Regions from separate parts of the Shewanella sp. Actino-trap-3 genome, predicted to be linked through region 2. Evidence: predicted binding sites of a transcription regulator. Region 2 holds the regulator's gene; each other region holds the start of a gene.
The links. The regulator MetJ, encoded in region 2, represses methionine synthesis genes. The targets are predictions, from matches to a motif close to TAGACGTCTAGACGTCTA.
Positions count from the first base shown of each region.

Region 1 (3,532 bases), 310 kb from region 2:
CGATCATATTCTGCAGCGAGTTCTGGAAATGCAGCTTGATAAGCGCCAAATTTTTCATTCCATAATGATTCATTGGCCACACCTTTTTGCTTAGCATCCCAACCAGCATAAACATCAGATGGGATTTCAAAAGGAGCATGTGGCCAGTTTAAGAACTCACGAGCAGCGGCGATTTCAGCATCACCTAATGGTGCACCATGGCAATCATGGCTACCCGATTTGTTAGGCGAACCGAAACCAATAATGGTTTTACAGCAAATCATCGATGGCTTGTCAGTGACTGATTTGGCTTGTTCAATTGCAGCACGGATAGCGTCTGGATCATGACCATCTACACCCGCAATAACATGCCAGCCATAGGCTTCAAAACGCTTAGGCGTATCGTCGGTAAACCAACCTTCAACATGACCATCGATAGAAATACCGTTGTCATCCCAAAATGCCACTAACTTACCAAGACCCAATGTGCCCGCTAATGAACTGGCTTCGTGAGAAATACCTTCCATTAAACAACCATCGCCTAAGAAACAGTAGGTAAAGTGATCAACAATCTCGTGACCAGGGCGATTAAACTGAGCCGCTAAGGTTTTTTCAGCAATTGCCATACCAATAGCATTACTGAGCCCCGCGCCTAAAGGACCGGTTGTGGTTTCAACGCCAGGGGTGTAACCATATTCTGGATGACCAGGGGTTTTTGAATGTAATTGACGGAATTTTTTTAGCTCTTCAATTGGCAATTCATAACCCGATAAATGCAGTAAAGAGTATATAAGCATAGAGCCATGACCGTTTGATAGTACAAAACGATCGCGATCGACCCAGTTAGGATTAGTTGGATTGTGCTTTAGAAAATCATTCCATAGCACTTCGGCAATATCAGCCATACCCATAGGGGCACCTGGATGACCAGAATTGGCTTTTTGAACCGCATCCATACTTAGGGCGCGAATGGCGTTAGCGAGTACTTTACGAGATGACATGCTCTCTCCTGCTTGTTTGTGAGTAGCTGACAATTGTGAAGTCATATTTTCCCCTACTAGGCGATGTGACGCAAATTAAAATTTCTCACATTGCATATTTATACCCAAACGACCTCGAAAGACAGGATTGTGCATGTCCAGAATTGACCCAGTTCAAGGGTCTAGAAATAGAGCGCCTGCGGCTGCTAGGAGCGGACTCAGTCCTACTAGGGACAGCTTCAGAAACGATAACAAGAGATAACAAGCGAACGCTGCGCTCACGGATAGAGCGGTCTAGCACCTAGGCTCGTGGCTTATCATCTCTTGATATCGCTCGTCACCGCTTGTCATCTCAGGAATAGGGACCGCTTCGCTGCTAAGATTTTATAGCATCAAGCAGCGAAGCGACCTAGTACCTAGCCATATGCTCAAATACCAATGAAGGGCATTGATGAGCTAAGTCATTATTTATTGACAGTCGAGCTTGAAAACAGCGCCATATCAGTCAAACATAACCTTATATCGCCATTTAAAGCCTAATAATCAACCCTGATATTGTTCAATTTTTGGCACTAAAGTGATTATAAAAAACTATAAAAAAATCTAAAATTATTTATAATCAATTAGTTAATTAGCAACGAAGCTAAAAATAGTTATTTTGAATATAAAATATTCATGCATCACTGCACAATTATAAAGTTAAATTCGTATAGGGGGGGTGTTATCAGATTCGATTTCGACTAAAATAGACGTCTAGACGTATATTCAAATGCAACCAACGAGATTTTCCTATTATGGCAAAGCACTTGTTTACCTCTGAGTCTGTCTCAGAAGGTCATCCAGATAAAATCGCCGATCAGATTTCTGATGCGGTATTAGACGCAATACTTGAGCAAGATCCAAAAGCTCGTGTTGCGTGCGAAACATATGTTAAAACCGGTATGGTATTAGTGGGCGGCGAAGTCACCACTTCTGCTTGGGTAGATATTGAAGAAATTACCCGTAAAACCGTGCGCGAAATCGGTTACACCAATTCGGATATGGGTTTTGATGCTGATTCATGTGCTGTACTGAACGCCATTGGCAAACAGTCACCAGACATTAATCAAGGTGTTGATCGCTCAGATCCGGCTGAACAAGGCGCGGGTGACCAGGGCTTAATGTTTGGCTATGCCAGCAATGAAACCGATGTATTGATGCCTGCACCGATCACTTACGCGCACAAATTAGTTAAGCGTCAGTCTGAAGTGCGTAAAGATGGCACCCTACCTTGGTTACGCCCAGATGCGAAAAGCCAAGTAACGTTTGCCTATGACGATGGCAAAATCATCGGTATCGATGCGATTGTATTGTCAACGCAACATCGTGAAGACGTGAAACAAGCTGATTTGATTGAAGCGGTAATGGAAACCATCATCAAGCCTGTATTACCGGCACAATGGTTAAATAAAGACACTAAATACTTTATTAATCCTACCGGTCGCTTTGTAATTGGTGGACCTGTTGGTGATTGTGGTTTAACCGGACGTAAGATTATCGTAGATACTTACGGCGGAATGGCCCGTCATGGCGGCGGAGCATTCTCTGGTAAAGACCCATCTAAAGTGGATCGAAGTGCCGCTTACGCTGCACGTTATGTGGCTAAAAACATTGTTGCGGCTGGCCTTGCTGATCGCTGTGAACTTCAAGTGTCTTACGCCATTGGTGTGGCAGAGCCAACATCTATCAGTATTGAAACATTCGGTACCGGTAAAGTGTCTGAAGAAGTGTTAATCAAATTGGTTCGTCAACACTTTGAGTTACGTCCATATGGCTTAACGGCAATGCTAGATTTGGCACGTCCAATCTACCAACAAACAGCCGCTTATGGTCATTTCGGTCGCGATATATTCCCTTGGGAAGCAACGGATAAAGCTGAAATGCTTCGGGCTGATGCAGGGCTATAATGAAGAAACGAATATCGTCTTAGCCTAGCGACTTTAGGCTAAGCAAAACGATATCAAAAAAAAAACCGCCATTGGCGGTTTTATTTTATCTGATTTATTAGACAATTATTTGATCTCACAAATGGCTCACGTTATGTATCACCCCACTTGGCTAGACACAAAGATAACGGCAAACCACCAGCCATCTGTTGCGACTAAATCCATTGCGGTTAACCCGAGTGCAACTAATCCGACTGCAACTAATCCGACTGCAACTAATCCGACTGCAACTAACCCGAGTGTAACTAATCCGACTGCGATTGAACTCACGGCTATCAAGCACTGTGCCAGTAAACTTTCTGTTATAAAAGCGTGGTCTGCAATCAAATTATTTTATCGTCAGCATATGCCCTATGCTCGATTAGCCCAAAAAGAAGCGGTTGCTGTGATTCATCACCTACACTCTTCTGACACAGATAGCACAGACTTAAACCAGCAAACAATCGTTGCCGCAATAAGAATTAAACCGATAGGCCAATATCAATTGATAAGTGGATTATTAGTCCATCCTCACTATCGTGGCCAACAACTTTCAAGTCAGTTATTGCAATTTATCGCACCCAAATTAACGAGTAGACATTGCTTCTT
Region 1 is NZ_PJCE01000001.1:4,085,539-4,089,070, reverse strand. Features, by position in the region: gene tkt (transketolase) at 1-980, opposite strand, end outside; gene metK (methionine adenosyltransferase) at 1,754-2,905, shown strand; gene CXF80_RS20555 (GNAT family N-acetyltransferase) at 3,027-3,532, shown strand, end outside.
Region 1: the regulator MetJ is predicted to act here: its motif matches at 1,706-1,723, upstream of metK (methionine adenosyltransferase).

Region 2 (3,532 bases):
GCGACTGCGGCACTAAAATATTAGGTACAGCCCCTTCCTCAGCGACAAGAATAGAGCAAGCATCAACATGATTGGCTGCCACCCCCATTTCTCGTAACAAAGCCGCCATCAGGCGCGCGGACCAACGTTCACCAAAACTCACCACTTGATTAAATTGGTAATCATTGCGTTGCTCTAAGGATAACAGACTGACTAACTGAGATTGGTCAGAAGACAAACGTTCGCGCAAGTCTCGCGCTTGTTCATTGGATAATAATTGTTCAATTAACGTTTGTTGATAGCTAATCAGAATTTGTAGTTGCTCTTGCCACAATTGACTACTGTCACGCAGGCTGAGTAATTTGTATAAAAAGTTAGTCGTTTTTCCGGCGGCGGATACCACCACTAAATCATCACTTTGACCATGTGTAAGAAGAATATGTGCAACACGGCGATAGCAATCTGCATCCGCTAAACTTGAACCACCAAACTTGTGTAAATGACTTCGCGCCATTACTGACTCCTTAAACAACTACGACTTGTGTTGCGACTGCTAGACTTCTATTTTGAAATGAATAGTGTTGCAAGTGCATATTTTTACTATTTTACTTAATTTGGGCGAAACCACAGCTAACTTAAACTCGAATTAAGCTAATTTAAGCCAAATTAAGCCAAATTAAGCTGATTTAATCGCGTTAACAGCAGCTAAGCCAGCTTTAATGTCGGCCACAAGGTCCTCAGCATCTTCAATGCCAACCGATAATCTCAATAAAGTCTCTTTAATACCAGCCTCTTTCCTTGCTTGTGGGTCCATCGCTCTGTGGGTCATCGTGGCCGGAACAGCGACTAAGCTTTCCACTCCGCCTAAACTTTCCGCAATACTAAACAGGGATAATGCCTGTAAAAATGCCTCCACTTCAGCTTCACCACCGAACAACTCAAAACTTAACATCGCGCCAAAGCCTTGTTGTTGTTTTGCCGCAATGTCGTGACCAGGATGGTCTTTTAATCCCGGATAATACACCTTGGACACCACAGCACTGGCACTCAATAACGCAACAATTTTTTGCGCATTACGCTGATGCTCACGAATTCGCACCGCTAAAGTGCGCAAGCCACGCAAGGTTAAGTAACTGTCAAAAGCAGATCCCGTTAACCCTAACGTATTTGACCACCAATGCAATAATTCACCCATTTCAGCATCTTTAGCCACCACAGCGCCACCCACCACATCACTGTGACCATTAATGTATTTAGTGGTTGAGTGAATAACAATGTCAGCACCCAATAACAAGGGTTGTTGTAATATTGGCGATAAAAAGGTGTTATCTACCGCCACTAACGCACCGACATCATGGCAGGCTCGGCTAATAGCACTAATATCGACCACCCGCAGCAGTGGATTCGATGGCGTTTCTAACCAGACCATTTTCGGTTTTTGGGCAATGGCTTGGTTCAATGCTTGTGCATCAGTTTGATCAACAACCAACAACTTAAATTGACCTTTTTTAGCCAAATGCGTAAATAGGCGATAACTACCACCATAACAATCATGCGGCACCACTAATAAATCATCTGGACCAAGTAAGCTAGTCACTAAGGTAATGGCGGCCATGCCGGTGCAGGTCACTACGCCTGTTGCACCTTGCTCAAGTTTGGCCAGCGCGTCACCTAAAATACAGCGGGTCGGATTACCCGATCGGCTGTAATCAAACTCGCGCGGATTGTTGTGACCATCGAAGGAATAATTGGTTGATAAATAAATTGGGGGCACTATGGCGCCATGCTGTGTGTCTGTTTCAATACCCTGGCGAACGGCCAATGTGGCGCTTTGATGCTTAGTCATAATTGACTCCTAAAAATGTCACAAACACACAAAGAGATGTCTAGACGTCTAAATCTACCGAAGAGATCTTCATCCGTCAACAAAAATAGACGCTTAGACGTCTAAACATCAAGAAATCTATTTGCATCGAGATTAAATATTCGCAATAATTTGACTAGAGAGTGTAACGGTTTAAAATCTGCACCGTATTTATCGTTAAGGGTAAGTTAATGACTGAATGGAATGGCGAATATATCAGCCCATATGCCGAACACGGCAAAAAAAGTGAACAAGTAAAAAAGATAACAGTTTCTATACCTCTAAAAGTACTAAAAATACTGACAGATGAGCGTACCAGACGCCAGATAAACAATCTGCGTCATGCAACCAACAGTGAACTGCTGTGCGAAGCATTTTTGCATGCGTACACAGGTCAACCTTTGCCTTATGATATTGATTTATCAAAAGATCAACCTGACAGCATTCCAAGTGAAGCGAAAAAATTAATGGATGATATGGGGATCGAGTGGGAAGAGCTCGAATAATTCACTGGTTAGTGATTACCTCACAAACTGTTAAACTGCCCTTTTAAGAAGCAGTGATGTTTTTAACGAGAATTTATGATGCCATTTATCGATCCAACAACCTTGATACTGGCATCAGTTATCGTATTTTTTGGCGCACTAACCCAAAGCTTAATTGGTTTTGGGTTAGCCGTTGTTGCCAGCCCGCTGCTGTACATTGTTAATCCTCAATTAGTCCCAGTGCCTATTATTGTCATGGGTTTTGCTATCTCTGCCATGACACTTTTTCGAGAGCGCGGACACTTACAGTTTAATGGTCTGCAATATGCGCTATTAGGCCGTATTCCTGGGGGATTCTTAGGTGCTGGATTATTATTGTTTGCGCCCCAACCCATATTAGGCTTAATTATTGCGGCTATTGTGTTTATTGCCGTGATCCTGAGTACCTATCGCGTTACCGCACCAATAAATCGCAGCAGTTTATTTATCGCCGGGGTATTTTCGGGCATATTTGCTAATATCGCTGCCATTGGAGGTCCACCAATGGCTATATTGCTTGCAGGCAAAGATGCCAGTCAATTTCGCGCCGCATTATCAGCATTTTTCGTGTTTAGCTCATTAATTGCGCTAGCTATTCTAGCTGTTGTTGGCTTAGTAGAGCTCAAGCACTTATGGTTATCACTGTTGTTATTGCCTTCAGTGATTGCGGGCTACCTTGTCGCTGGCCGATTAATTGGCCGCATCGATAAAGACAAAACCCGTATGGCGACATTAATATTATGTAGCATTAGCGCAACAATATTGGTCATCATGTCGGTCAACACATTAATCTCTGCTAATTAATCTCTGCCTATTAACAGCCCCTTTTTTTTATCGCATACGATTCAGACATAAACAACAACACATTCTTATATGTGGCCGAACATCTATCATTACCTAGTACCATGTTACCTAACAAAATTTTATCCTCTGCACAATAGATCTGCATCACAGTTGTTCATTAGATTTTTTTCAATTAACTTTTTTTCAATTAGATTTTTCTCATGAATATGATCTACTTCAAATTAACAGTACCTACTTTTAGGTAACATTCTTTACAGCAAAGAAATAGACATAAGTTTGCAAACACACCAACCATAAAAAGCCTTATAGAGGATAAAATGATGAACACATACGTTAAACTTGGTATCGCAATCGCCATTGC
Region 2 is NZ_PJCE01000001.1:3,773,118-3,776,649, reverse strand. Features, by position in the region: gene CXF80_RS16275 (bifunctional aspartate kinase/homoserine dehydrogenase II) at 1-493, opposite strand, end outside; gene metB (cystathionine gamma-synthase) at 656-1,825, opposite strand; gene metJ (met regulon transcriptional regulator MetJ) at 2,035-2,349, shown strand; gene CXF80_RS16260 (sulfite exporter TauE/SafE family protein) at 2,425-3,171, shown strand; gene CXF80_RS16255 (c-type cytochrome) at 3,489-3,532, shown strand, end outside.

Region 3 (3,532 bases), 1.5 Mb from region 2:
TGAGCTATGACTTTGCCGATCATTGGCAAGCATTTGTTGAAGGTGTTTATACGGGTGAGCGCTATATGGAAGGCGATAACAGTAATATCGGTGATAAGTTAGACCACTACGTGCTAACCAACCTTGCATTAAACTATGCTCATGCTGGTTGGAATGGCAGTTTACGTGTTGATAACTTACTTGATGAAGACTATGTTGGTACCGGTTATTACTCTGCGTTTGGCAGTGGTTATTATTCTGGTACGGGTCGCTCAATTAGACTGACTGCGGGTTATCGTTTCTAGATAATTTGGCTTAATAAATAGTTACCCATAAAAGCCAGTAAACTATTACTGGCTTTCGTTTTAATATATCGTTAAATTAATTTATAGCGTGTTTATTCTTAAAAAGGTAATCGATAGATATGACTAATCTTGAGCAACAAGTTTTTACTCAAGTTCAAGCTATTATTGGCAATGAAGAACAGGTCATTGGTCGTCGTGGCATATTACTTCCATTAAAAAAAGCCTTGATTAACGAAGCTGATATTAGAGTTGTTATCGACACAGTGTCTGCCGACCCTGCGTTGGCAGCCCATTTGTTGTTGCGCAGTAATACCGCACAAACAGCAGGGGTGATATCGACCAAAAGCCGAAGTGTCAAGGATGCCTTAATCCGTTTAGGCCAAGTGAACATCTATCGTTATGCGTTTTCGTTTTATCTTAAAGAACGGCTTGATGAGCTTTCAGAACCGTACAAAAAATTAGTCCAAGGCTATTGGGCCTTAAATGAAATAATTGCGATGGATTGTATAGTACAGTTACGTGAAGATAATAAAATCGGTGTTGGTACTAAAATTGATGCGGATGAAATGCAAACATTAGCATTATTTAGTGTGTTTGGTCAGGTGATTGCGCTAACGGCTTTTGCTTATTTAAATGCTGAGTTATCTCGGCCCGTATCATTGACAGTAATAAAATCACTGATTGATAAGCAACAACAACAGTTATCACTTGATGCATTTGAGTCATTAGGTTTGGATGATGATTTACGCGATGAATTTTTAATTGCCCATAACTTACGCCAAACACAAAACCCTGATTCTCCAGGACTTGTGCTTCGACGCGTGTTATCTAAACGACAATTACTGATCAACCCGCTGTAGTATTATGCCTTCATTTGCTACAAGTTCGAGCCACTTTTGGATTAAATTTGCATTAGTGGCATCGCGGCGATAAGCACCAAACAATGGACGTTTTAGTCCTTCTGCCCCTAATTTAACCGCAGTAAGATTCAGCCCCTGACTTTCTCTGATAGACCAAGTTGGCAGGGTTGCTATGCCGTCATTACAGGCAACACGCTGCAATAACATTGAGGTTAAATCACACTGCTTTTGCTCGCCAGGTTCAATACCCGCGGGCTCTAAAAAGTGTTTGTATATATCTAAACGCGCTAACGGCACGGGGTAACTAATTAAGGTTTGCTTTGCCAATTGGGCTGGCGTTACAAACGCTTGTTGAGCTAATGCGTTATCACTGGCTACAATTAATTTAACTTCAAAATCAAATAGATGCTGGTAAGCGACGCTGTGTCCCGGCACTGGATCTGAGGTTAACACTATGTCTAAACTCCCCGTCTGCAATGCATTGAGTGAATCAAATAAGTGACGACTTGAAATATCAATTTGAGCCGCTGGCGCATGTTGCTTAAATTGCTCAATAACGGGCATTAACCAACGAAAACAACTGTGGCATTCAATGCCGAGCTTAAGCTGTTGGCTTTCACCCTCTAAACCGCGTTTAAGATCCGACTCGGTTGCAATCACTTTCGGTAAGATTTCTTCTGCTAAATTCAGCAGACGTGAGCCTTCATGAGTAAAGGTTAACGGCTTACTCTTACGAACAAAAATACTTGAGTTAATCCGTGTCTCTAACTCTTTTATTTGATGAGAAAGCGCCGACTGGGTGACAAATCGTTTTTTAGCCGCACCCGCTAAACTGCCACTTTCCTTTAACGCCATCAAGGTACGAAGGTGTCTAAGCTCTATCATTTTCTCTCCACATGAATCTTGCTCAACTATTTGATGAAATCAATTCGATTGCTTGACAACAGAATAACACAATAAACTTCTAGACGTCCAGACGCCTATGCAAATTTTCTGCATAAATGGTATAAATTTTTGCTTAATGAAAAGGAAAACAGTATGAAAATTTCAAGTTTAGGATTTCCTCGCATAGGACGTCAGCGTGAATTGAAGTTTGCTTTAGAACGCTATTGGCGCAGTGAAGCCACATTAACGGAGTTGAAAAACGTTGCCTGTGAATTAAAACGCACCCATTGGCAGTGGCAAGCAGATGCAGGTGTTGAATTACTGCCTGTAGGGGATTTTGCTTATTATGACCAAGTGTTAACCCTGAGTGCGACCTTAAATGTGATCCCCGCTCGTCATCGGGTCACTCAAGCTGATGGCAGCCAAGCCCCTGTCGATATTGACACCTTATTTCGCGTGGCTCGTGGCCGTTCGCAAACCGGCCAACATGCGTGTGCGGCAGAAATGACCAAGTTTTTTAATACTAACTACCATTATCAAGTGCCAGAATTGAGCGCTGATCAAGCGTTCGAAATAGCCTACGACCAACTGTTTGATGATGTTACAGAAGCGCAGCAATTAGGTCATCAAGCAAAACCTGTGCTGCTCGGTCCAGTGACGTATTTATACTTATCTAAAAGCCTCACTGAGTTTAATAAGTTGGTGTTATTACCGCCGTTACTGGTTGCTTATCAGCAAATTTTGTCTCGTTTTGCAGCCCAAGGTGTGAGTTGGGTGCAATTTGATGAACCGGTATTAGCGGCAGACTTAACCGATGAGTGGCAGCAAGCTATTCGTCAAAGTTATCAAACGTTAGCGCAACAAAAGCCAGCATCTCTAAATATTTTACTCGCCAGTTATTACGGTTCTATTGCCCATCATCAAGCATTGGTGAGTGCATTACCGGTTGAGGGACTACATCTTGATTTAGTCAGCGCGCCAGAACAGCTTGATGTGTTTGTTAATGCGCTTTCTAGTCAACAGGTACTTTCTGTCGGAGTGGTTAATGGTCGCAATGTGTGGGCTGCTGATGTTGATTTGATTGCTGATAAAGTGACCGAATTAGCGACCAGGTTAGGCGATCGTTTGTGGATTGCACCTTCATGTTCATTGTTGCATTGTCCTGTGGATGTCGAGGTTGAAAGCCAATTAATTACGCCATTACTTGGCCAATTAGCTTTTGCGAAACAAAAATTATTTGAACTTAACGAAATTTATCAATTAATCGTTGGGCAAGGTTCAGCAACTAGCCAAGCGATTATTGATCGTTGCCAGCAACGCCGCTTGGCAAAAGCTGCAGCAGCTAATCAACAGGTTGTTGAACGTGTGTCGCAGTTAACCGCGGATGATTTTGAACGTGACAGTCCATTTGCCCGCCGTATCATTGCCCAACAAAAAAAGTTAACGCTGCCATTATTACCCACAACCACCATAGGTTCATTTCCGCAAACGCCAGCCATTCGG
Region 3 is NZ_PJCE01000001.1:2,254,055-2,257,586, reverse strand. Features, by position in the region: gene CXF80_RS09585 (TonB-dependent receptor) at 1-284, shown strand, start outside; gene CXF80_RS09580 (HDOD domain-containing protein) at 404-1,144, shown strand; gene CXF80_RS09575 (LysR family transcriptional regulator) at 1,124-2,029, opposite strand; gene metE (5-methyltetrahydropteroyltriglutamate--homocysteine S-methyltransferase) at 2,183-3,532, shown strand, end outside.
Region 3: the regulator MetJ is predicted to act here: its motif matches at 2,102-2,119, upstream of metE (5-methyltetrahydropteroyltriglutamate--homocysteine S-methyltransferase).

Region 4 (3,532 bases), 2.7 Mb from region 2:
CGGATAAAGCACCTTGAGGCCTGATGGGTATAAAGCGATGTAAATCATTTATCAGTTAATAAAAAAGAGCAAACGAAGCTGCTCTTTTTTTAGCGTTAGCGAGGTAGATTACTTTTGCGCGTCTAAGAAACGCTCTGCATCTAATGCAGCCATACAACCGGTACCGGCTGATGTGATAGCTTGACGATAATGTTGGTCCATTACGTCGCCACAAGCATACACGCCTTCAATGCTAGTTTGAGTCGCATTACCTTGTAAGCCACTGTTTACTTGTAAGTAACCATGACTCATTTCTAATTGGTCAGCAAAAATACCCGTATTTGGGCTGTGACCGATGGCGATGAATACACCCGCAACGTCTAAATCAGTTACTGAACCGTCTTTAGTACTTTTCTTTTTAAGACCCGTTACACCCATTTCGTTACCAGTGACTTCTTCAAGTGTTTGGTCGAGATGTAAAATGATATTACCGTTAGCCACTTTGTCCATTAAACGGTTGATCAGAATTTTTTCTGAACGGAAACTGTCACGGCGGTGAACCAAGTGAACTTCAGAAGCAATATTGCTTAGATAAAGTGCTTCTTCAACCGCGGTGTTACCACCACCGATCACTGCAACTTTTTGGTTACGGTAAAAGAAGCCATCACAAGTCGCACACGCTGACACACCGCGACCCATAAAGGTTTCTTCAGAAGGAAGCCCTAAATATTTAGCTGAAGCACCAGTAGCAATAATTAATGCATCACAAGTAAATTCGCCATTATCGCCTTTTAAACGAAAAGGGCGCTCAGTTAAGGTTACTTCGTTGATGTGGTCAAAAATAATTTCAGTATCAAACTTTTCTGCATGTTTTTGCATGCGTTCCATTAATGCTGGGCCGGTTAAGTCTTCTGCATCGCCTGGCCAGTTTTCAACTTCAGTAGTCGTGGTTAATTGCCCACCTTGCTGCATGCCTGTGATCATCACAGGTTTTAAATTAGCACGTGCAGCATAAACTGCAGCGGTATAGCCGGCAGGGCCAGAACCTAAAATTAGTAGGTTAACGTGACGAGCTTCACTCATGATTTTGTTCTCCGATAACATGCCCTAAGCAATATGAATGAGATTGTATGGAATTTACTACGGCGGGTAAAGTGAAGTTGAGTGTAAGAAATCGATTGGGGTTATCTATTATGTCAATAACTGGTTCTAGGCAAGCGAACTAGCCTAAAGCGAATCACTTATTGTAAAAAGTAATATTTACCGATAAATGGAGCTGTATTCAGTTATAAGCAGGGCAAATTTAAATTATAAACAGCCCCTATATCTGCTCAACGGGATTAATAAACCAAGTGACATGTTGGTAAATTATTTTTTTCTAAATAATTTTGATGATATTCCTCGGCAATGTGAAATGTTTGTATTGGTACAATTTCGGTCACAATATGACGCTGTCCCCATTTACCACTGCGCGCTAGCGCCAGCTTAGAGCTTTCAGCTTCGGCCTTTTGCTGTTTATCGTGGAAAAATATAGTACTTCGATATTGGGTACCAATGTCGCCGCCCTGCATATTTAACATGGTTGGATTATGGTTCTGCCAAAACACGTCCAATAAATCGTCAAAACTGACTACTTGCGGGTCAAATTCAACTTGTACCACTTCAGCATGACCGGTTGAACCGGTTTTGACTTCTTTATATGTTGTCGCACTGTCTTGGCCACCCATGTAGCCACAAGTTACGTTACTGACGCCGTTAATGTCACGGAAAAAATATTCAACACCCCAAAAACAACCTGCACCAAATGTTGCTAACGCCATGACATACCCTTAAAATAATTTACAGAAGTCTAGATGGCTATAATTGTGTTGAATATTGAGATGTTTTGCAAGCAAACTTTTATTAATAAATAAATCTAACATATGCCACCAATAAAATAATGTTTGGCTATGTTAGAATCCGCCGATAAAAACAGGCAATTAATGTTAAGTGGTGCACAATGGCTAACTTAATCATGCCGCATAATAAAGCATACAAGGAGTTGTTTGTGTTATCTAATCTACTGAAAGAAAAAGATTTTTTAGCTTACACTTTAGCCAATCCCGACAAAATAGATGGCTTTTTTGATTTTATGTTAGGGACACATACTCATGTTGATGTACTCGACACGGGTGTCATTGTGTTTACCCCGAGCCAAAATTCGACCAAAGACATTGTACTATCCAGTGCTATCCACGGTAATGAAACCGCGCCAATTGAAATGTGTAATCAACTTATTCATGATTTGTTGAGTGAGAAAATTATCGCTAAACAGCGGTGTTTATTCTTAATAGGTAATCCTGCGGCCATCATTAATCGAACCCGTTTTATTCACGAAAACATGAACCGTCTGTTCAGTGGCGCGCACTCAAAAGGTGAGGGTTTAACTCATCCAGAACGTCACCGCGCCAAAGCATTAGAGCAACATGTCGCCGACTTTTTTAACGCCAATAGCGAACATCAACGCATACATTACGATTTACATACCGCCATCCGCGCATCAAAGCATGAAAAATTTGCTATTTATCCATACCGACCAGGGCGAGCCTTTAGCGCGGAGCAAATCATGTTTTTAGCGGCATGTGGTGTTGATACCATGTTGTTTCATCATGAACCCACAACGACGTTTAGTTATTATTCGTCACAGCAATTTCAAGCAGATGCCTTCACGGTTGAATTAGGTAAGGTGATGCCATTTGGGCAAAATGACATGAGTCGTTTTACTCAAACTCATACTATGCTTGAAAAGCTGATCACCGAAACTGCGTTAGCGCCTGTTGAGTTCGACTCTTCCAAGGTCAACTTATATAAGGTGTCTCGCTCGATCAATAAGCATGTTGAAGACTTTGCCTTTAGCTTTGCCGGTGATGCCGAAAACTTCAGTGCCTTTAGCGAGGGCGAAGTGCTAGCGACCGAAGGTGGTGTAGAGATTAAAGTAGAACACCCACAAGAAGCGATTGTGTTTCCTAATGCGAATGTGCCGATAGGGCAGCGTACAGTGTTATGTTTAGTGCCTGCACCGAATGAGTCAATCGTATAGCCGTAAAGCAATATATACATGTTAATCGTGAGTAAAATGCATTTACCGTTAGAGTAAGTATTGATAGGTAGTTTACGTTAACGTAATGTCTACTAGCATAGTATAAATAGAGCCGTGTTTATATTGAACATGGTTCAACAATAACAAGAGCATAATATGAGCAACGCACCACTGACCAATGAAACAGTGCACCGTGTCAGCTTCTTAGACAAAGCGTCATTGCACATTCCCATTTTGCGTATTTTGCAAGCCGATGGCACCACGTATGAAAACGCGGTTTTACCGGTAATCGACAAGGCTCTGGCTGATAAAATCTTTGATACGTGTATTTTTACACGCGTATTAGACGAGCGTATGTTGGGTGCACAGCGTCAAGGGCGTATTAGTTTTTACATGACCTGTACCGGTGAAGAAGCCTCAATTATAGGCAGTACCGCCGCGTTAGATAAAGATGACGTCATTTTGGCTCAATAT
Region 4 is NZ_PJCE01000001.1:1,070,811-1,074,342, reverse strand. Features, by position in the region: gene trxB (thioredoxin-disulfide reductase) at 109-1,062, opposite strand; gene msrA (peptide-methionine (S)-S-oxide reductase MsrA) at 1,320-1,799, opposite strand; gene astE (succinylglutamate desuccinylase) at 2,027-3,058, shown strand; gene CXF80_RS04560 (thiamine pyrophosphate-dependent dehydrogenase E1 component subunit alpha) at 3,215-3,532, shown strand, end outside.
Region 4: the regulator MetJ is predicted to act here: its motif matches at 1,822-1,839, upstream of msrA (peptide-methionine (S)-S-oxide reductase MsrA).